Regions from separate parts of the Rhizobium ruizarguesonis genome, predicted to be linked through region 3. Evidence: predicted binding sites of a transcription regulator. Region 3 holds the regulator's gene; each other region holds the start of a gene.

Region 1 (7,487 bases), 1.2 Mb from region 3:
GAGACCAGCATGAGCCAGTCTGGGAAAAACGGCCTGACATATAGCGATGCGGGCGTCGATATCGATGCCGGAAACCTCCTCGTCGAGAAGATCAAGCCGGCGGTGCGCTCGACGCGCCGTCCCGGCGCCGACGGCGAGATCGGCGGCTTCGGCGGGCTGTTCGACCTCAAGGCGGCGGGTTTTACCGATCCGGTTCTCGTCGCTGCCAATGACGGTGTCGGCACCAAGCTGAAGATTGCGATCGATGCCGACTATCACGACACCGTCGGCATCGACCTCGTCGCCATGTGCGTCAACGATCTCGTGGTACAGGGCGCCGAGCCGCTGTTCTTCCTCGATTATTTCGCGACCGGCAAGCTCGACCCCGACCAAGGCGCGGCCATCGTCGGCGGCATTGCCGCCGGCTGCCGCGAGGCGGGCTGCGCGCTAATCGGCGGCGAGACGGCCGAGATGCCCGGCATGTATTCCTCCGGCGACTACGATCTCGCGGGTTTTGCCGTCGGTGCTGCCGAACGCGGCAAGCTCCTGCCAACAGGCGATATTGCCGAAGGTGACGTGATCCTCGGCCTTGCCTCCTCCGGCGTCCATTCCAACGGCTTTTCGCTGGTGCGCAAGATCGTGGAATTGTCCGGCCTCGACTGGAGCGCAGCCGCACCGTTTGCCGAAGGCCGGCGGCTCGGCGAAGCTCTGCTCGAGCCGACCCGTATCTATGTGAAGCCGCTTCTGAAGGCGATCCGCGAAACCGGCGCCATCAAGGCGCTGGCGCACATCACCGGCGGTGGCTTCCCGGAAAATATTCCGCGCGTCCTGCCGAAGCATCTGGCGGCCGAGATCGATCTTGCCGCCGTCAAGGTGCCGCCGGTGTTTTCATGGCTCGCCAAAGCGGGCGGCGTCGACTCCAGGGAAATGCTGCGCACCTTTAACTGCGGTGTGGGCATGATCGCCGTTGTCGCCAGCGAGAATGTCGCGACGGTTTCCGCGGCTCTCGAAGCCGAGGGCGAGACCGTTGTCACGCTCGGTCGCATGATCGCCCGCGACGAGGGCGCCGCCGGCACGGTCTACAAGGGTACGCTTGCCATATGAGCTCGCCGCGCAAACGCGCCGTCGTCTTCATATCAGGCAGCGGCTCCAACATGATGGCGCTGGTTGCGGCGGCGAAGGCAGCCGACTATCCGGCCGAGATCATCGGGGTGATCTCCGACAAGGCGGATGCCGGCGGGCTTGCCAAGGCCGCCGCCGAAGGTATTGCCACCTTTGCCTTTCCTCGCAAGGACTATGCCAGCAAGGACGCGCATGAGGCGGCGATCTTTTCGGCGCTCGATGAGCTTTCGCCCGACATTCTCTGCCTGGCAGGCTACATGCGGCTGCTGACGCCGACCTTCATCCAGCGTTACGAAGGCCGGATGCTCAACATCCACCCTTCCCTGCTGCCGCTGTTTCCGGGCCTGCATACACATCAGCGGGCAATCGACGCCGGCATGCGTATTGCCGGCTGCACCGTGCATTTCGTCACCGAAGGCATGGACGAGGGACCGGTGATCGGCCAGGCGGCCGTGCCGGTTCTTTCCGGCGACACGGCCGATAGCCTTGCCGCGCGTGTGCTCACCATCGAACACCAGATCTATCCGCAAGCCTTGCGGCTCTTTGCCGAAGGCCGTGTGACGATGGAAGGCGGCAGGGCCATGAGCACAGAGGCCTCAACCACCGTACCCAGGGCTCAACTCATTTCGCTGATCGGCGACCGCTCTTAGGCCGCTTGTTTTACGCAATTCCCGGCAAAAGCGCTTCGCGCTTTGCCTGGGAAAACCGCTTCGCACTTTTCCTGGAATTGCTCTAAGCCGCCAAGGCCCGCAGCGGATGCAGCGTGCCGTCGCTATAGACGAAGCGGCCGGCGCGGAACGTGGCGCGGATGCGATTGATATCACCCGGCTCAACCGCGACAAGATCGGCGCGCTGGCCGATGGCGATCTCGCCGCGATCCAGCAATCCGGCCGAACGGGCAGCATTGCCGGTCGCCATGGCAACGGCTGCCGGCAGGCCACCTTCCACCATGTCGGCAAGCTTGAAGATGCCGGGTACGAAGGCGGCCGGATGATAATCGGCGGCGATGACGCTCAGCAGGCCGGCCCTTGCAGCATCGAGCGCGCTGAGATTGCCCGACATCGACTGGCCGCGCAGTGCGTTCGGCGCGCCCATCAGCGTCCAGAGGCCACGACGGCGCGCCTCCTCCGCCGCAGGTGCGGTGACCGGAAACTCGCTGATGGTGACACCGAGATCGTGCATTTCGGCGACTTTTTCGACGCTGTCATCGTCATGCGAGGCAAGCGACAGCTTGTGCTTCAGCGACAGCGCGACGATCTCCTTCAGCTTGGCCTCGATGTCAGGATTGCTGCGCATGGCGATGCGCTTGGCGACGATCTCCGCCGCCATTTCCTCGGAGATGGCGCGGCGCTCGGAGATGCTGAGGATATAGCTTTGCAGGTTGTTGTACTGGCCCTGGCCCGGCGTGTGGTCGGTCAGCGAGACCATGTCGATCTGATCGGCATTCAGCAGGCGCTCGAGCGCGGGAGCTGCCCCGACATTGGTGATTTCGTAGCGGGCGTGGACGCGGTGGTCGATCAGCAGATCGCCGCGCAGGCGGTTAATGCCCTCGATCACCGCTGATGTCGTCTCCAGCGAGCGGACGTGGCCGTAGACGCTTTCGGTCGCGAAGGAGACGGCGGCAAACGCCGTCGTGACACCAGCGGCGGCAAGCTTTTTGTCGAGTTCGTGGATGCCGAAATCGATCGGCATCGTCGCGTTCGGCCGTGGGGCGATTTCGCGCTCGATCATGTCGCCGTGGAGATCGACGAATCCGGGCATCAGCAGCCGCCCGCCGCCATCGATGGCAGCACCGGCGACCGGCTCCGGCCTGATCTCGGCGATAACCCCATCCTCAACACGCACGGAACCTTCCCTCACCACCTCGTTAGGGAGAACGAGGGTGAAATTGCTGAGCCACATGGGCTTTCTCCTGACCGCATCCGATGATTGACAAACCGCAGCGGATAGAACCGCTTCGTGACAGTCGTATGAAATTTCGCGCCTTATCATCTTAAAGCGGAAACTTGCGCTTTGGAAATGATCCGATGCACTCGCCCCGCAGATTCACCGGTCCCTCGATCCCGCGAAATGATCGCGATCAGGCCGTCAGCCTTGCCCTGTTCAACGCGGCCCATTGCAGAAGCACGATCGTTTTGACGTCGAAGATCTCGCCGGTTTCGATCATCGCCGCCGCCTCGTCGAGCGGGATTTCGAGGACCTCGATATCCTCGTGCTCCTCGTCCAGGCCGCCGCCTTCCGCCACGCGGTCGGCGATGTCGACGAGGGCTGCGAAGAAGTGGACCACTTCGGTGACGGCACCCGGTGAGGTGTAGGATTTGAATAGGAAGCGCGCATCGCGCAGGCGATAGCCGGTCTCCTCCATCGCCTCGCGACGGATAGCCGCTTCGGGATGGTCATCGTCGAGAAGGCCGGCCGGCACCTCGATTATCCAGCTGGGATCGCCGTTGAGATGAACGGCGAGGCGGAATTGGCGGACGAGAACGACGAGGTCGCGCCTAGGATCATAAAGCAGGATGCAGGCGGCCGGCGTTCGGTGATAGACCTCCCGTTTCAACCGCTGGGTTGCGCCCTTGCGGTCGATATAGTCGAGCAGGTAGCTGCTCAACCGCGTCCACCCATTCGACAGCGTGTCTTCGCTGACGATCTTCACACGTGATTTCGGCTGCATCATGCTGCGTCCCTGCGAAGCCAGACCTTGTTGTCGTGTACGGCCGCCCCGCCATAGGGCGCGACAGGGTCGGCGCCGGTCAAGACGTTGATGCCCTCGCCGTCGACATGCGCCTTGTTCGGCCAGAGGCCTTCGGCGATCAGCACGCCGGATTTGACTTCGGTGGTGATGCGGGCGTGGAGGCGCAGATCGCCGCGGCTGTTGCCAATGCGGACGAGATCGCCATGGGCGATGCCGTTGGCTTCGGCGTCGGCCGGATTGATCATCACTTCAGGACGACCTTCCTTCTGGCGAGAGGTCTTGGTCTCGGAGAAGCTCGAATTCAGGAAGTTGCGCGCCGGCGAGGTGGCGAGCCGGAAGGGATGCTCGGAATCGGCGACTTCGATGACATCGACCTGATCGGGGAAGGCAGGAAGCGCGGCATGCGGCCCGAGCGCGCCGATAGAAGCCGGGGGCTTGTTCGGCGCCGGCTGATCGATCCAGTCCGGGCGAAAATGGAACTTGCCATCCGGATGTGCAAAGCCATTCAGATAATGCGCCTCCTCGAAAGCGGGCTGACGATCGAACCATTTGTGTTCGAGGAAATGGTCGTAATCCGGCAGGCCGCTCGACTCCAGAATGCGGTCGACCATCTCCCGGGCGGTGAAGCCGAAGCCGGGGCGATCGGCGACGCCGAGGCGTTTTGCCAATTCCTCGATGACGAAGAGATTGGTGCGCACGGTTGGCGGCGGCTCGACCAGCTTCGGCCCCAGCAGGATATGGTTCTGGCCGCCGGCCCGATAGATGTCGTCATGTTCGACGAACATCGTTGCCGGGATGACGATATCGGCGATCTCGGCCGTTTCGGTCATGAACTGCTCGTGCACGGCAACGAAGAGGTCGTTGCGGGCAAAGCCGCGCCTGACGAGGCGCTGCTCGGGGGCGATGTTGGCGGGATTGGTGTTCTGGATCAGCATCGCCGTCACCGGGCCGCGATGGCGCAGCGCGACAGCGTCACCGGTCAGCACGCGGCCGATCTGGGATTGATCGAGCATGCGGACATCCGCATCCTTCATCGACCGGCCGGTCAGTTCCGCATTGTTCAAGCGGAAGATGTCGCTGTTCGAATGGAAGGCGCCGCCGCCCTCATATTGCCAGGAGCCGAGGACGGTGGCGATTGAGGCCGCCGCATGCATGGCGACCGCGCCGTTGCGCTGGCGGGTGAAGCCATAGCCCAGGCGGAAGAAGGTTTTCTTCGTCGTGCCGACGAGGCTGGCGAAGGCTTCGATCTCCTCGACCGAAAGGCCGGTGATGGCAGCAGCCCATTGCGGCGTCTTGGTTTTCAGATGCGCTTCGAGGCCGGCGGGATCATCGGCATATCTCGCCATATAGTCACGGTCGGCATGGCCGTCTCGGAAGGCGATGTGCATGACGGCGCAGGCGAGTGCGGCGTCGGTGCCGGGCCTGACGATCAGCGCCATGTCGGCCTGCTTCATCGTCGGATTGTCGTAGATGTCGATGACGACGATCTTCGCACCGCGCTCCTTGCGCGACTTGATGGCGTGGGTCATCACGTTGACCTGCGTCGAGACCGCGTTGGTGCCCCAGATGACGACGCAATCGGTGCGGCCCATCTCGCGTGGATCGGGACCGCGCAGCGTGCCGGTCGCCATCGTGAAGCCGGTCCAGGCGGGGTTGGTGCAGATCGAGGAGAAGAAGCCGGAGTAACGCTTGGCATGACGCAGGCGATCGATGGAATCGCGCTGCACCCAGCCCATGGTACCAGCGTAGAAATAGGGCCAGATCGCCTCGCTGCCGTCCCTTGCCTCGGACTTCACAAAGGCTTCGGCGATCTCATCGAGCGCATCGTCCCAGGAAATCTGCTGCCACTGCCCTGCCCCCTTGGCACCGGCGCGGCGTAGAGGATGCATCAGACGGTCGGGATGGTAGAGCCGCTCGGCATAACGGGCGACCTTGGCGCAGATGACACCCGACGTGTAGGAATGGTCATTGGCGCCGCGCACACGGCCTATGCGGCCATCCTCTGATATATCGACCTCCAGCGCGCAGGTGGAGGGACAGTCATGCGGACAGGCGGTGTGGCCTACCCTATTCTCCGGCTTCGATGATTTGGCGTGGATGGGGGTCGCAATGTTCATGGCATTTGTATATTCCAAGGCTTGCACGGCCAAAAGCCACAAAAATTCCCCATGACGCGAATTCATACGGACATTCAGCAAAAATGAACTACCGCCACATCTATCACGCGGGCAACTTTGCCGATGTGCTGAAACATGTCGTGCTGACGCGGCTGATCCGCTACATGCAGAAAAAGGATGGCGGCTTCCGGGTGCTCGACACGCATGCCGGCATCGGGCTCTACGACCTCTCCTCCGAAGAAGCACAGAAAACCGGCGAATGGCTCGATGGCATCGGCAAGCTGATGGAGGCAGAGCTCGGCCCTCAGGTTTCTGAACTGCTGGAGCCCTACCTCTCGGCAATCCGCGAACTCAATCCTGAGGGCGGCATCCGCTTCTATCCCGGCTCGCCGAAACTTGCGCGCATGCTGTTCCGCCCGCAGGACCGGCTGTCGGCGATGGAACTGCATCCCGAGGACTACGTCAGGCTGCACCGGCTGTTCGAGGGCGATCACCACGCCCGCATCACCGAGCTCGACGGCTGGCTGGCGCTCGGCGCACATCTGCCGCCGAAGGAGAAGCGCGGCATCGTGCTCGTCGATCCGCCCTTCGAGGAAGAGGACGAATATCAGCGGCTGGCCGAAGGACTGGAAAAAGCCTACCGCCGCTTTCCCGGCGGCACCTATTGCCTGTGGTACCCCCTGAAAAAGGGCGCGCCGATCAAGGAATTCCACGAGGCGCTGCAGGCGCTCGACATCCCGAAAATGCTCTGCGCCGAACTCGCCGTTCGCAGCGACCGCGGCATTACCGGTCTGACGGGCTCAGGCCTCGTCATCGTCAACCCGCCCTTCACGCTGAAGGACGAATTGCACCAATTGCTGCCCGCATTGAAGGACCATCTGGCGCAAGACCGCTTCGCCTCGCACCGCGCTTTCTGGCTGCGCGGAGAGAACAAGGCAGTCAAGGACGATTGACCGGGTAGAGCGCCGCGCGCCCCATAGGACGAGCTAAGGACGCTCTAGCTGTGGATGCTCAAGAGGTTGTCTCGGTTGAGGCCGAGGCGACTGATGGGTGTTTTTGATTTCAGGCTGCCGTGCGGGCGATGCCAATTGTACATATGGGTCCAGCTTGGCAGATGGGCTTTTCGGTGTTCGGATGACGGATAGGCGCATGCATAGGCCCACTCTCGCAAAGCCGTCTGAATGAAGCGCTCCGCCTTGCCGTTGGTTTTGGGGGTATAGGGTTTGGTGCGGATGTGCTTGAGGCCGAGTGCCTTGCAGGTGGTTGCGAAGTCCTTGGCCTTGTAGCAGGAGCCGTTGTCGGTCATCACCCGCGTGACTGTGATGCCCAGGCTCTGATAATAGGTGACGGCCGCCTTGAGGAAGGCAATGGCGCTAACGGCGGTTTCGTCGGGGAAGATATCGGTAAAGGCGATGCGGGAGGCATCGTCGATGCAGATGTGGACGTATTCCCAGCCGACACCACGCGAGTTGCTTTGGCCGGTCCGGTCGCCGGTGATGCGGTGGCCGACGCGATGAAAGCGGCCGAGGCGCTTGATATCGAGATGGATCAGACCACCCGGCTCGGCATATTCGTAA
Region 2 (7,487 bases), 900 kb from region 3:
GTGCCGTTATGCGGCCATTCGATTACGGACTTATATAGGGCGATTTCTGTTGGCAAAAACCATTATCGAGTTGAAGGGCGCCGATCTGACCCTTGGCAGCGCAGCCGCCTCCGTCCATGTGCTGAAGGGCATCGATCTCGATATTGCGGCCGGCGAATCCGTCGGCATCGTCGGCCCTTCCGGTTCCGGCAAATCCACCCTGCTGATGGTGCTTGCCGGGCTGGAGAAGCTCGACAGCGGCGAGATCAACATCAATGACACGCCGCTCCATAGCCTCACTGAGGACCAGGTCGCCGATTTCCGCGGCCGCAACATCGGCATCGTCTTCCAATCCTTCCACTTGATCGCCAACATGACGGCGCTGGAAAACGTCGCCGTGCCGCTCGAACTCGCCAATGTCGGCAACGCCTTCGAGATCGCTCATCGCGAGCTGAAATCAGTCGGCCTCGGCGAACGGCTGAACCACTATCCCGGTCAGCTTTCCGGCGGCGAACAGCAGCGCGTGGCGATCGCCAGGGCGCTCGCCCCGTCGCCGGCCCTGCTGATCGCCGATGAGCCGACCGGCAATCTCGATACCGAGACCGGCCGCCAGATCGCCGACCTTCTGTTCTCCAAGCAGGCCGAACGCGGCATGACCCTGCTTCTCGTCACCCACGACGTCTCGCTTGCAAACCGATGCTCGCGCCAGATTCGCGTCCGCTCCGGCCGGATCGAAGGCGACAGCGCCGCCCGCCGCACCGAAGCGGCGATCGCATGAGGATCATCACGCCACGCGTCTCGCTCGCTTTTCGCCTGGCACTGCGCGAGCTGCGCGGCGGCATTCGCGGCTTCTACATCTTCCTTGCCTGCATCGCGCTCGGCACCGGCGCGATTGCCGCCGTCAATTCCGTTTCGCAGTCGATCACCGATACGATCGCCTCGCAGGGGCAGGAACTGCTGGCCGGCGACGTCCGTTTCGAACTCAACAACCGCGAAGCCACGTCTCAGGAAATCGGTTTCCTCGAAGGCCTCGGCACCGTTTCGGTGTCGACAGGCCTGCGCTCGATGGCCCGCAAGCCCGACGGGTCCGATCAGGCGCTGGTCGAGGTCAAGGCCGTCGACGACGCCTACCCACTCTACGGCAAGTTCGTGGCCGAGCCGGACTATCCGCTTGCAGCACTGCTTTCGGGCCAAGGCGGCACCTATGGCGCGGTCGCAGCGCCGCTGCTTCTCGATCGGCTCGGGCTTGCGGTCGGCGACGAATTGCTGCTCGGCAACGTCAAGCTCAGCATCACCGGTACGGTGAAAACCGAGCCGGATGCGCTGTCGGAAGGTTTTGGCTTTGCGCCGCGTCTCCTCGTCAGCCGCCAGGCGCTTCAAGCCTCCGGGCTGATCCAGACGGGAAGCCTGGTTGAACACGCTTACAAGATCCGGCTGGAAGACAAGGCCGCGATGTCGGGCATCCAGGCGCGCGCCTCCAAGGAATTCCCCTCCGCCGGCTGGGCGATCCGCACCAGCGACCGTGCCGCGCCGTCGCTCACCGAAAACATCACCCGCTTCTCGCAGTTCCTGACGCTGGTCGGCCTCACCGCACTGATCGTCGGCGGCGTCGGTGTCGCCAATGCGGTGCGCGCCTTCCTCGATTCCAAACGCACCACCATCGCCACTTTCAAATGTCTCGGTGCGCCGGCGCAGGTCGTCGTCCTGATCTATCTCATCCAGATCGCCATCATCGCTCTCGGCGGCATCCTGATCGGCCTCGTCATCGGCGCCCTGTCGCCGATGCTCGCCGCGCAGTTCCTGGCGCAATTCCTGCCGGTCTCCACGACGCCGACCCTCTACCCCGGCGCCCTGCTGCTCGCCACGCTCTTCGGCATCCTGACGACGCTCGCCTTCGCCATCCTGCCGCTCGGCCACGCCCGCGAAGTGCCGGCGACCGCACTGTTCCGCGAGCAGGGCTTCGAGGCCCGCCGCCTGCCCTCCTGGCCCTACATCCTGCTTGCCGCCTTGTTCATGGTCGCCCTTGCCGGGCTTGCCATCCTCACCGCCTATGATCGCTTCATCGCCGTCGTCTTCGTCGGCGCGATCGTCTTCGCCTTCGTCGTCCTGCGTCTGGTCGCCGCGCTGATCGCCTGGCTCGCGCGCCGCAGCCCGCGCGTCAATTCGCCAGCGCTGCGGCTGGCAATCGGCAACATCCACCGCCCCGGCGCACTGACCCCTTCGGTCGTGCTCTCGCTCGGCCTTGGCCTGGCATTGCTGGTGACGCTCACCCTGATCGACGGGAACCTGCGCCAGCAGCTGACCGGCCGGATGAACGAGGGGGCGCCGAACTTCTTCTTCGTCGATATCCAGAGCGCCGAGGTCGATGCCTTCCGCGATCTCGTCCAGGCGCAGGCGCCCCGGGGCAAGCTTGTCGAAGTGCCGATGCTGCGCGGCCGGATCATCGCCTTCAACGGCGAGGACGTCACCAAGATGAACGTGCCGGCGGCCGGCCGCTGGGTGCTGAACGGCGATCGCGGCATCACCTATGCCGAAACCCTGCCGGAGAACGCCGCCCTCACCGAAGGCAAATGGTGGGACAAGGATTACAGCGGCGAGCCACTCGTCTCCTTCTCCTCGGAAGAGGCGCATGAGCTGGGCCTCAAGATCGGCGATACGGTCACCGTCAACGTGCTCGGCCGCAACATCACCGCGAAGATCGCCAATCTGCGCCGCGTCGAGTGGGAATCGCTGTCGATCAATTTCGTCATGGTCTTCTCGCCGAATACCTTCCGCGGCGCCCCGCATGCGTGGCTCGCGACGCTGACCGATCCGTCTTCGACACCGGCCGAAGATGCGGCGATCCTGAAATCCGTCACCAATACCTATCCGACGATCACCAGTGTGCGCGTCAAGGACGCGATCGATATCGTCAACCAGCTGGTCGCGCAGCTTGCGACCGCGATCCGTGCTGCGGCCTCGGTCGCCCTCATCGCCTCGATCCTCGTCCTTGCCGGGGCGCTTGCCGCCGGAAACCGGGCGCGCACCCACGATGCGGTGGTGCTGAAGACGCTCGGCGCCACGCGCGCCATGCTGATCCGCGCCTTCAGCTACGAATATCTGATCCTCGGGCTTGCGACCGCGATCTTCGCGCTGATCGCCGGCGGCGTTGCCGCCTGGTTCATCGTCGCCCGCATCATGCGCCTGCCCTCGACCTTTCTGCCCGACGTGGCGGGACTGACGCTCGTCACAGCACTCGTCCTCACCGTCGGCATCGGCCTCATCGGCACCTGGCGCATCCTTGGGCAGAAGGCGGCCCCCGTTTTGCGCGAACTTTGATCAAGCCGCGGCACTCAAACCCTTCACCTTACGGCGATTTAACCGGCCGAGGCTTTGCAAGCCTCTTGTTTGCAATGGGCGAAAGCCTCATATTGTTCGCAGGCATGCTGGAGCTCCGCAGCGGCGCCCGGGTCGAAAACCCCGACACCGTATTTCCATCGGAGCTTGTAAGAGGAAACTATGGCTGATCTTCGTAACTATCAAAGCCGCGCTCAGACCGGCGAGATGATTGATCAAGGCCTGCGCGCTTATATGCTCAAGGTCTACAACCTGATGGCGCTGGGTCTGGCGATCACCGGTGTGGCCGCATATCTGTCGTTCCAATTCGCCTTCGCCAATGGCGAGCTGACCGCTTTCGGTCAGGCGATCTATGTGAGCCCGCTGAAGTGGGTGGTCATTCTGGCGCCGCTCGCTCTGGTGTTCTTCCTGAGCTTCCGGATCAATACGATGACGGTGGCTGCCGCCCAGACGACCTTTGCGGTCTACGCAGCGCTCGTCGGCCTGTCGCTCTCATCGATCTTCCTGATCTACACGGGTCAGAGCGTCGTTCAGACCTTCTTCGTCACCGCCGCCTCCTTTGGCGCGCTGTCGCTTTACGGCTACACGACGAAGCGTAACCTGTCGGCGATGGGCTCGTTCCTGATGATGGGTCTGTTCGGCCTGATCATCGCTTCGCTGGTCAACATTTTCCTGGCGTCGTCTGCCGTGCAGTTCGCCATCTCGGTGCTCGGCGTTCTGATCTTCGCAGGCCTCACCGCCTACGATACCCAGCGGATCAAGGAATTGTACCTGGAAGCTGATGACGTTGCCGTGGCCGGTCGCAAGGCGATCATGGGCGCTCTGACGCTCTATCTCGACTTCATCAACCTCTTCATGTTCCTGCTGCAGTTCATGGGCAACCGTAAATAAGCAGGGCAGACTGAGATCGAAAAGGCGGCTTCGGCCGCCTTTATTGTTGTGGGTGAATGCCGGAGGGGGTAGGGCATGCTACTGCAAGGATTTGTTTTCATCCCGTGCATTGTCGTTGCAGTACTATTTGCGAAGCGACTGCCTGATAGCCTGCTCTATTCGGTCGTTGTTTGGCTCAGCGCCACCATTGCCGCCTTGGCCGGCGCAATTTTAGGGGTTCTGGCTATCGACTACTGGCACCTGATACCTATCGACCCGATTAGAGGAAGTGACCTGGTGCTCTCTGCTGTGGTGCACGTCGTCATGGCTTTCGTCTTCTCGCCATTGCTGGTCCTGTATGTGAGGCGCCAGGCGCGCAAGCAAGCCGAAAGGTTGAGGATCCAAATTCTAGAGTAGCTGCGGCAGGGCATGTCGTTGATGATCATCTGCACATGGGCTTGCATAGGCTTTTTTTGTTGCGCCGGCTTTGCAGGAATGGTTTTAGAGGAGCCCTGCCCTCCCGCTGGACCAGCCGCCGATGTCCTTCCTCCTGCGCAAAGCCTCGCAAGCCGATATTCCCGCCATCGCCGATATCTACCGCGAATCCGTCCTGAACGGCGTCGCGAGCTATGAGATCGTACCGCCGTCCGAGGCCGAGTTGGCGCAACGTTTTGCGGCCATCGTCAGCCAGCAATATCCCTATATCGCCGCCGTCGATGCGGGCGGCGTCCTGCTCGGCTACGCCTATGTCTCGGCGTTTCGCACGCGTCCCGCCTATCGCTGGCTGGTCGAGGATTCGATCTATCTGGCGCCTGAGGCCCGCGGCCGGGGCATCGGCAAGGCGCTGCTTGCTGAACTGATCGACCGCTGCACCGGACTCGGTTTCCGTCAGATGGCAGCCGTCATCGGCGGCGCCAGCCCCGCCTCGATCGCGCTTCATCGAGCAGCCGGCTTCGAGGAGGTCGGTCTGATGAAGGGCACCGGCTATAAGCATGGCCGCTGGCTGGACACGATGTTCATGCAGCGCGCGCTCGGCGAAGCCATGACGAGCGATCCGGATCCGTCCGTCTATCCCGGCACGCTGTTTGCCGGCTGATGCGGGTTTATTTGTCGACCAGCTTCAGGGCCTTGTCGAACACCTTCAGCACCTGGTTCAGCTCGTGACCGCGCTTCAGGATGGTGCCGTTGGTGTTGATCACGGAATAGGCGCCCTGCTTCGCGGCGAGCTTCGGGTTTTTCTCGATGCGGAAGAGCGGCATTTCGCCGGAACGCTTGAAAACGGAAAAAACCGCCCTGTCCTTCAGGTGATCGATGGCGTAGTCGCGCCATTCACCGTCACCGACCATCCGGCCGTAGATCCAGAGGATCGCATCCAGTTCACGCCGGTGGAAGGTCACCGGAAGCGGGTCCTTGCTTTGCTTGTATTCCCTGAGATCGACGACGACTGAGGAACTATGGTCGACGGAACGGCTTTCGCCGTGTCGCAAATCCGGCTGATCTGTCATCAGTCTCACAAGGCCTCCACATGTGACAGGAGAGTGACAGTTTGCCCGAGCCGCCGCAAATTGCAAGAGTGCCGGCCGTCACATTCAGCCGCACGACAGCGCCGCGCGTCTCTCGCGCAAGGACGCTGTAGCACTTTGAGTCTGCGCATCATGCCTTCCGAAAGTTGGTCCGATTTTCGGAAGGCATGATGCGCTGGGCAGGCTAACGCTTTCTCCGCAGCGCCGCATTTCAGTCAAAACAGCGCCTCATTTGCAGGAGATTTATGAATTCCAGTTTGGCGCCAGCGCGCCAAAGGGCCCGGCGGAGCGTATCGACCTTAACCCCAGCCCCGAATACGCTCGGCCGGGCCGCCCCAGCATTTCATCCGTACCCGGATGAAATTTCAAATATTTTTGCCAGCCATCACCACGGTCGCGCCAAGGATCGCAGCCGGGTCGCCGTCTGCGGTCGCCGATTGCAGCAGAATGGCGCAGCCCTCGAGCTGCGGCCTCTGCAACACGCTGGCCGGCAGCGTCAGACTGGTCGCCTTGCCGTCCCACATGCCGACGGTTTCGACATTGGTGACGCTGTGCAGATAGGAGATCTTCTGGCCGCTGTTCTCGCCCTTTTCGACGTCGATGGTCTTTTCCTTGTCGAAATAGACCATCACGACATTGGCTTTGCCCTGTCCCGCGCCGATCTTGATCTCCAGCTCGTCGCCGCGCATAGCGGCACTGATCGGAACGGTCAGCCCATTGCCTTCGCTGCTATAGGTGTCGATCTGGCTGTTGATGCCATTTAGATCGGCGCCAGCCAGATGACCACGTCCGTTGACGATGGCCTGCGGCGTGTAGACGTTGCTGCGGCCCATTGTCTTGGCATAGCCATACTGCCGCTCGGTATTTTCCTTGGAACTCAGCGTATCGGCCCAACCGAGATAGTTCCAGTAATCGACATGATAGGCGAGCGCGATGACATCGCCCTGGTTCACCAGCTTGCGGAAAGCGGCATCAGCGGGAGGACAGGAAGAGCAGCCCTGCGCCGTGAAGAGTTCGACGACACCTTTCGGCGTGCCGTCTTCGGCCTGCAGCGGGCCTGAGAGAACAACGCCGGCGATCAGCGGAATCAAAAAACGGGGGGACATTCACCTGCACCTCTTTTTCAGCGCCGACGGCATGTTGGAACCGAAGGCTCTGACATATGAACGTACGAATAATCCTTCCGGGTCCAAACGAAAAGTCACGAACGGGTGAGACCTAGCTCGACGGGAACTTGCGCAAACAAATCATCGTGAGCCCCGTTTAAAGACCGTCGCCGCAAAGAAAAACCGCCGGAAACTGCTCTCCGGCGGCCATTGTCAGCTAAGTGTCTTAAAAATCAGGCAGCGAGATCGCGCAGAACCGTCTGCAGGATGCCGCCGTTGTTGAGGTAGACCACCTCGTCGAGCGTATCGACGCGCGACAGCAGCGGAACCTCCTTCACGGTGCCGTCGCCATAGGTGATCTTGGCGATCTTCTTCTCGCGCGGCTTGATCTTTTCCAGACCTTCGATGGTGACGAGTTCATCGCCCTTGAGGCCGAGGCTCTGCCAGGTCGTGCCCTCTTCGAAGACGAAGGGAATGATGCCCATACCGACCAGGTTCGAGCGATGGATGCGCTCGAAGGACTGGGCGACCACTGCCTTGACGCCAAGCAGGTTGGTGCCCTTGGCAGCCCAGTCGCGCGAGGAGCCGTTGCCATATTCGACACCGGCGAAGATGACGAGCGGCACGCCTTCCTGCTTGTACTGCATCGCGGCGTCGTAGATCGAGGTCTCTT
Region 3 (7,487 bases):
GCTGTCGGAAGCCGCCCGCTTCTTTGCGGCCGTTCCTGCCATGGACTTCTTCTTCGGCACCGTCTGGGATCCGCGCTTTGCCGGCGCCGGCAGCTCGTCCTTCGGCCAGTTCGGCCTGATCCCGCTGCTGCTCGGCACGATCTATATCGGCCTGGTCGCCATGCTGGTCGCCGTGCCGGTCGGCCTCTTCGCCGCCATCTACATGGCCGAATACGCCTCGATGAGGGTGCGCTCGATCGCCAAGCCGCTGCTTGAAGTGCTCGCCGGCATTCCGACGATCGTCTACGGCTTCTTCGCGCTCGTCACCGTCGGTCCGTTCCTGCGCGATTTCTCCGCCCAGATCAGCGGCCTTCTGTCCGGCAATTACAGCAATTTCATCCAGGCGCAGAGCGTTCTGACGGCCGGCATCGTCATGGGCATCATGCTGATCCCCTACGTGTCTTCGCTGTCGGACGACATCATCACCGCCGTGCCGCGGTCACTGCGTGACGGTTCGCTCGGTCTTGGTGCCACACGTTCTGAAACCATCAAGAAAGTGGTCTTGCCCGCAGCCCTTCCCGGCATCGTCGGCGCATTGCTGATGACGGCCTCGCGCGCCATCGGCGAAACCATGATCGTCGTGCTGGCCGCCGGTGTCGCCGCCCGCATTCAGATCAATCCCTTCGAGCCGATGACGACGGTGACCGTCAAGATCGTCAACCAACTGACCGGTGACCTCGAGTTCACCTCGCCGCAGACGCTGGTTGCCTTTGCCCTTGGCATCACGCTGTTTTGCATCACGCTTTGCCTCAATATCTATGCGCTCTACATCGTGCGCAAATACCGGGAGCAGTACGAATGACGGATATTGTTTCTCCCACAGCCGGCGTCACCGTTTCCAAGGCGCCCGTGCGCCGCGATATCGGCATCAAGCGCCGCTATGCCGCCGAGCGCCGGTTCCAGGCCTATGGCATCGCCGCCATCACCTTCGGTCTCGTCTTTCTCTTCATCCTGCTGTGGACGGTGATCGGCAAAGGCTATACCGCCTTCCAGCAGACGGCGGTCACCCTGCCGATCGAATTTTCCGAGAAGACGATCGATCCAAACAATAAGCGTGCGACCGACCCTTCGGTGCTGATCGCCGCCAACTATCCGGTTCTCCTGCGTGACGCGATCGTCAAGCAGCTGAACATCAATGCCTCGAGCCGTCCCGACGTGCGCGATGCATCCGCCATGCTGTCGAAGAGCGCGCCGATCCAGCTGCGCGATATGGTGATCGCCGATCCGTCGCTCATCGGCAAGACGGTCAACGTCACGGTGCTCGCCGACGCCAATGTCGACAGCGCCAGCAAGGGCCAGATTGACCTCTCGGTCGATGAGAAGAACCGCAAGGTCAACGACAAGCAGGTTGCCTGGATGAACGAGCTGAAGGCGAGCGGCGCTCTCCACAAGCAGTTCAACACCGGCCTCTTCGTCAACGGCAATTCCAGCCGTCCGGAGGCCGCAGGCCTGGGCGTCGCCCTGATCGGCTCGCTCTATCTGATGCTGATCGTCCTCGTGCTTGCTCTGCCGATCGGCGTCGCCGCCTCGATCTATCTCGAGGAGTTTGCGCCGAAGAACAAGCTGACGGATCTGATCGAGGTCAACATCAACAACCTCGCCGCGGTTCCTTCCATCGTCTACGGCCTGCTCGGTCTTTCCGTCTTCATCAACTTCATCGGCCTGCCGCGCTCGGCTTCGCTGGTCGGTGGTCTGGTGCTGACGCTGATGACCCTGCCGACGATCATCATCGCCACGCGTGCGGCTCTGCGCGCCGTGCCGCCGTCGATCCGCGCCGCAGCACTCGGCCTCGGCGCTTCGAAGATGCAGATGGTGTTCCACCATGTTCTGCCGCTTGCCATGCCCGGCATCCTCACCGGCACGATCATCGGCCTGGCGCACGCGCTCGGCGAAACCGCGCCGCTGCTCCTCATCGGCATGGTCGCCTTCGTCGCCAACGCGCCGACGACACCGCTCGATCCCTCGACGGCTCTGCCCGTACAGGTCTATATGTGGGCCAACGAGGCCGAACGTGCCTTCGTTGAGCGTACTTCGGGTGCCATCATCGTCCTGCTCCTGTTCCTGATCGTCATGAACATGGGCGCCATCCTCTTGCGTCGTCGCTTCGAGCGCCGCTGGTAAACGGAGTTAAACATCATGAATATGTTGACGGAAGCTGCAGTTGAAAAGGCGCTGGATCGCAAGATGAGCAACGTCCCTTATAAGATGATCGGAAAGGAAGTCTCGGTTTACTACGGCGAGAAGCGCGCGCTTTTCGATGTGAACCTGAACGTCCGCGAAAACACGGTAACCGCCCTGATCGGCCCGTCCGGCTGCGGGAAGTCGACCTTCCTGCGGTGCCTCAACCGCATGAACGACACGATCGACGGCTGCCGCGTCACCGGCAAGATCACGCTTGATACCGACGATATCTATGATCCCGATATCGACGTCGTCGAGCTTCGCGCCCGGGTCGGCATGGTCTTCCAGAAGCCCAACCCGTTCCCGAAGACGATCTATGAAAACGTCTCCTACGGCCCGCGCATCCATGGCCTTGCCAAGTCGAAGGCCGACCTCGACCAGATCGTCGAGACCAGCCTGCAGCGCGCCGGCCTCTGGAACGAGGTCAAGGACCGCGTGCACGAATCCGGCACTGGCCTGTCGGGCGGCCAGCAGCAGCGCCTCTGCATTGCGCGCGCCGTCGCCGTCAGCCCCGAAGTTATCCTGATGGACGAGCCCTGCTCGGCGCTCGACCCGATCGCCACCGCCAAGGTCGAGGAGCTGATCCACGAGCTGCGCGAGAACTACACGATCGTCATCGTCACCCACTCCATGCAGCAGGCCGCGCGCGTTTCGCAGCGCACCGCCATGTTCCACCTCGGCAATCTCGTCGAGGAGAACGACACCGACAAGATGTTCACCAATCCCGACGATCCGCGCACCCAGGACTACATCATGGGTCGCTTCGGTTGATTTTGGCGACACCAAGCCTTCCCGTTATTCGAGGATAAAGCCCCATGGCATCGACACATATTTTTTCTGCCTATGATGATGACTTGAAGTTCCTGTCCAGGCGGATTTCCGAAATGGGCGGCCTGGCCGAGCAGATGGTCAGCGAAGCCGTGCGCGCTCTTGTCAACGGCGATACCGCGCTGGCGCAGAAGGTCATCTCCGACGACGTGATCCTCGATCACGCCGAACGCGAAATCGGCGACAAGGCGATCGTCACCATCGCCCGCCGTCAGCCAATGGCTTCGGACCTGCGCGAAATCATGGGTTCGATCCGCATCGCCGCCGATCTCGAACGCGTCGGCGACCTCGGCAAGAACACCGCCAAGCGCGTCATCGCCGTCCAAAGCACCGGCGTTCCCCGCAAGCTCGCCCGCGGCCTTGAGCATCTGTCCGAGCTGGCGCTCGTCCAGCTCAAGGAAGTGCTCGATGTCTACACCAATCGTTCAGCCGACAAGGCAAATGCGATCCGCGAACGCGACAACGAGATCGACGCGATGTACACCTCGCTGTTCCGCGAGCTCCTGACCTACATGATGGAAGATCCGCGCAACATCACCAGCTGCACGCATCTTCTCTTCTGCGCCAAGAACATCGAGCGCATCGGCGACCACGCCACCAACATCGCCGAGACGATCTTTTACATGACGACAGGCGCGCAGCCGGAAGGCGACCGTCCGAAGGACGACAGCGCCAACACCGTCGGCGCGGTCACCGAATAACCGCCCACACCCCGCCGCTTGCGTGCGCGCCCATCCGGGCGCGCAAGAGGTCGCAGCCAATTCTGATTTTGCGCAGGATGCATTGCTTAAATCACCCCCGGTTTAAGGATCATGCGCGAGGAGACCGACACGCATGATCCCGAGAGTTGCAGTTGTTGAAGACGAGGAAGCCCTCAGCGTGCTCCTTCGCTACAATCTCGAAGCGGAAGGCTTCGAGGTCGATACCATCCTTCGTGGCGACGAAGCCGAAATGCGGCTTCAGGAGCGCACGCCCGATCTGCTCATCCTCGATTGGATGCTGCCCGGCGTCTCCGGCATCGAGCTTTGCCGGCGCCTGCGCATGCGGCCGGAAACCGAGCGCCTGCCGATCATCATGCTGACGGCGCGCGGCGAGGAGAGCGAGCGTGTCCGCGGGCTGTCGACAGGCGCCGACGATTATGTCGTCAAGCCCTTCTCGACCCCCGAGCTTGTTGCCCGCGTCAAGGCGATGCTGCGCCGCGCCCGTCCCGAAGTGCTGTCGACGGTGCTGAAATGCGGTGACATCGAGCTCGACCGCGAGACCCATCGCGTCCATCGCAAGACCCGCGAAGTCCGCCTCGGCCCCACCGAATTCCGCCTGCTGGAATTCCTGATGTCGTCGCCAGGCCGGGTCTTCTCCCGCTCGCAGCTGTTGGACGGCGTCTGGGGCCACGATATCTATGTCGACGAGCGCACCGTCGACGTCCATGTCGGCCGCCTGCGCAAGGCGCTGAATTTTTCCAACATGCAGGACGTCATCCGCACCGTCCGCGGCGCCGGTTATTCGATGGAAGCCTGAGGGCTTTTTCGTCATGCTCGGGCTTGTCCCGCTGCTGTCGGTTCGCGGCGATGGACTGCCCCTCATCCGGCTGCCGCCACGTTCTCCCCGTAAACGGGGCGAAGGGGATATGCCGCGACCTCTCCGTTCCCCACAACCTTTTGCAGGGCACGTCCCCTCGCCCCGTTTACGGGGAGAGGGTTAGGGTGAGGGACAGCCATCCCCGCAACGAGCGCTCCCATCCACGCGCACAAAAAAACGGGCCACTCGGCCCGTTTCTGCATTCTGACGATGGTCAGCCCGCTCAGCTGGCCCGCGCTGCTGCCCGGCGGCGTTCGTTGACCGGCTGGTAGGCAAGCTTCTGGTGATAGCCGCAATAGGGCGAATTGTCGGGGGATTCGCAGCCGCAGAAATGGAAGTCGTCCTTCAGCGGATCGCCGACCGGCCACTTGCAGGTGCGTTCGGTCAGTTCCGTCAGGCCGAGGCGTCGGGAAATCGGCACGACCACGTTGCCTCTCGGCACGTATTCCATTTCCTCGATCGTTTCGATCTCGATCTCTTCCTTCAGCATGGTCGCGCCCTGCTGGCGGGTAACGGTGCGGGTAGTGACCCGCGAGGCGTAGTTCGGCGCGCGCGGCGCCGAGGTATTGCGCTTCGGCGTTCGTGCCGCGGTGTTGGTGCCGCCGGCCTTGGCACGGCCGGGAAGGCTCAGCCGGTGCACTTTGCCGATGACCGCATTTCTGCTGACCCCGCCAAGCTGCGCAGCGATCTGGCTGGCGCTCAGTCCTTCGGCCCAAAGTTTCTTGAGTTTCTCGACCCGCTCGTCTGTCCAGTTCATGCCCTGTCTCCACCTTCTGCGTTGGTGATGGCAGAATCCCTCACCGTTGTCCCGGGAGCTCCGAAACAAGAAACGCTTGATCAATTTTGGTGACTAGTTCCGCCGCATGCAGTCTAGTAATTGAACTTTAACCTAGTGTGAGGCTGACTCCGTGACAAGAGTCGCATGAATCCGGATGAATCGAATTCGTAGTTTTCCCCAACTTGCTGCCCCTGCGTGGCATTTCTGCAATAATGCCTGTTGAAGACTGAAAATGCCGCTGTACACCCTTGCTGCATAAGCTAAGGGCGCAGTTTTGTTGACATTGCAGCGCGAAAAGGAAATAGTGCCACTCGCCGCCGCAAGGCGGCATTTTTGATTTTTCGGGCCTGGTTTCTTTAGCCGGAGTCATTGCCCGGCAACTTTGATGGAGATCGCGCCATGGCTGAAGCCGCGCCGCTTTATGACACCTATTCTCGTGCCCCGCTGCGGTTCGAGCGAGGCGAGGGCGTGTGGCTGATCACCGAAAGCGGCGAGCGATATCTCGATTTCGGCGCCGGCGTTGCCGTCACCTCCGTCGGCCACAGCAATCCGCATGTTGTGGGCGCACTGAAGGAGCAGGCCGACAAGGTCTGGCACCTGTCGAACATCTATGAGATCCCCGGTCAGGAACGTCTGGCAAAACGGCTGACGGACGCCACCTTCGCCGACAAGGTGTTCTTCACCAATTCGGGCGCCGAGGCGCTCGAATGCGCGATCAAGACGGCGCGCCGCTATCAGTTTTCCAAGGGCCATCCCGAGCGCTTCCATATCATCACCTTCGAAGGCGCCTTCCACGGACGGACGCTGGCGACGATCGCTGCCGGCGGCCAGGAGAAATATCTCGAAGGCTTCGGCCCCAAGGCGCCGGGTTTCGATCAGGTGGCTTTCGGCGATATCGAAGCGGTCCGCGCCGCGATCACCGATGCCACGGCCGGCATCCTCATCGAGCCGGTGCAGGGCGAGGGCGGTGTCCGTCCGGCCACCACCGAATTCATGAAGGCGCTTCGCCAGCTCTGCGACGATAACGACCTGCTGTTGATCCTCGACGAGGTCCAGACCGGCGTCGGCCGCACCGGCAAGCTCTTCGCCCATGAATGGTCGGGCATCACCCCCGACATCATGGCTGTCGCCAAGGGCATCGGCGGCGGTTTCCCGCTCGGCGCCTGCCTTGCCACGTCAGAGGCCGCCTCCGGCATGAAGGCCGGCACGCATGGCTCGACCTATGGCGGTAATCCGCTCGCCATGGCCGTCGGCAGCGCCGTGCTCGACATCATCCTTGCCGATGGCTTCCTCCAGCATGTGCGCGACGTAGCACTGGTCTTTCGCCAGGGCCTCGCCTCGCTGAAGGATCGTTATCCCGATGTGATCGAGGATATCAGAGGCGAGGGGCTGTTGCTCGGCATCAAGGCTGCCGTTCCCTCAGCCGAGCTGCTGCAGGCGATCCGCGCCGCCCATCTGCTCGGCGTACCCGCCGGCGACAACGTCATCCGCCTTCTTCCGCCCCTCGTGGTCACCGCCGAGGAAGCCCGCGAGGGCCTTGCCCGCGTCGAACGCGCCGCCGAGAGCATTCGCGCCTCCAAGGTCAAGAAGACGGCTTGAAGAGATTGCCGCCTTCGGGCGCAGCACAGGTAAGAAGACGATATGAGCCCTAAACATTTCCTCGATCTTTCGGCAGTCACATCAGCCGATCTCAGAACCATCATGAACGATGCGCTTTCCCGCAAGCAGGCTTTCAAGGCAGGCCAGGGCGACAAGCCGCTCGCCGGCAAGATGCTGGCGATGATCTTCGAGAAGCCGTCGACCCGCACCCGCGTCTCCTTCGACGTCGGCATGCGTCAGCTCGGCGGCGAAACGCTGTTCCTGTCCGGCACCGAGATGCAGCTCGGCCGCGCCGAGACGATCGGCGACACCGCCAAGGTGCTGTCGCGTTATGTCGATGCGATCATGATCCGCACCACCGAGCATTCGCGGCTGGTCGAGCTGGCCCAGCATGCGACCGTGCCTGTGATCAATGCGCTGACGGATGACACCCATCCCTGCCAGATCATGGCCGATATCATGACCTTCGAAGAGCACCGCGGCC

The links. The regulator PhoB, encoded in region 3, activates phosphate uptake and scavenging genes when phosphate is short. The targets are predictions, from matches to a motif close to TGTCATNNANCTGTCAT.
Region 1: a site for PhoB is predicted at 3,061-3,077, ahead of J3P73_RS08935 (alpha-D-ribose 1-methylphosphonate 5-triphosphate diphosphatase). Genes of this name have one in related genera too.
Region 2: a site for PhoB is predicted at 5,713-5,729, ahead of J3P73_RS23420 (DUF2794 domain-containing protein). Genes of this name have one in related genera too.

Annotation. Positions count from the first base shown of each region.
Region 1 is NZ_CP071678.1:1,795,160-1,802,646, reverse strand. It holds gene purM (phosphoribosylformylglycinamidine cyclo-ligase) at 10-1,083, shown strand; gene purN (phosphoribosylglycinamide formyltransferase) at 1,080-1,751, shown strand; gene J3P73_RS08935 (alpha-D-ribose 1-methylphosphonate 5-triphosphate diphosphatase) at 1,834-3,003, opposite strand; gene J3P73_RS08930 (NUDIX domain-containing protein) at 3,182-3,775, opposite strand; gene J3P73_RS08925 (molybdopterin-containing oxidoreductase family protein) at 3,772-5,976, opposite strand; gene J3P73_RS08920 (23S rRNA (adenine(2030)-N(6))-methyltransferase RlmJ) at 5,994-6,863, shown strand; gene J3P73_RS08915 (IS481 family transposase) at 6,908-7,487, opposite strand, start outside.
Region 2 is NZ_CP071678.1:4,788,751-4,796,237, forward strand. It holds gene J3P73_RS23395 (ABC transporter ATP-binding protein) at 50-757, shown strand; gene J3P73_RS23400 (ABC transporter permease) at 754-3,297, shown strand; gene J3P73_RS23405 (Bax inhibitor-1/YccA family protein) at 3,478-4,206, shown strand; gene J3P73_RS23410 (hypothetical protein) at 4,282-4,602, shown strand; gene J3P73_RS23415 (GNAT family N-acetyltransferase) at 4,724-5,281, shown strand; gene J3P73_RS23420 (DUF2794 domain-containing protein) at 5,289-5,690, opposite strand; gene J3P73_RS23425 (DUF1223 domain-containing protein) at 6,074-6,814, opposite strand; gene acnA (aconitate hydratase AcnA) at 7,048-7,487, opposite strand, start outside.
Region 3 is NZ_CP071678.1:643,540-651,026, forward strand. It holds gene pstC (phosphate ABC transporter permease subunit PstC) at 1-841, shown strand, start outside; gene pstA (phosphate ABC transporter permease PstA) at 838-2,160, shown strand; gene pstB (phosphate ABC transporter ATP-binding protein PstB) at 2,176-2,991, shown strand; gene phoU (phosphate signaling complex protein PhoU) at 3,036-3,749, shown strand; gene phoB (phosphate regulon transcriptional regulator PhoB) at 3,883-4,566, shown strand; gene J3P73_RS03170 (GcrA family cell cycle regulator) at 4,850-5,383, opposite strand; gene J3P73_RS03175 (aspartate aminotransferase family protein) at 5,804-7,003, shown strand; gene argF (ornithine carbamoyltransferase) at 7,046-7,487, shown strand, end outside.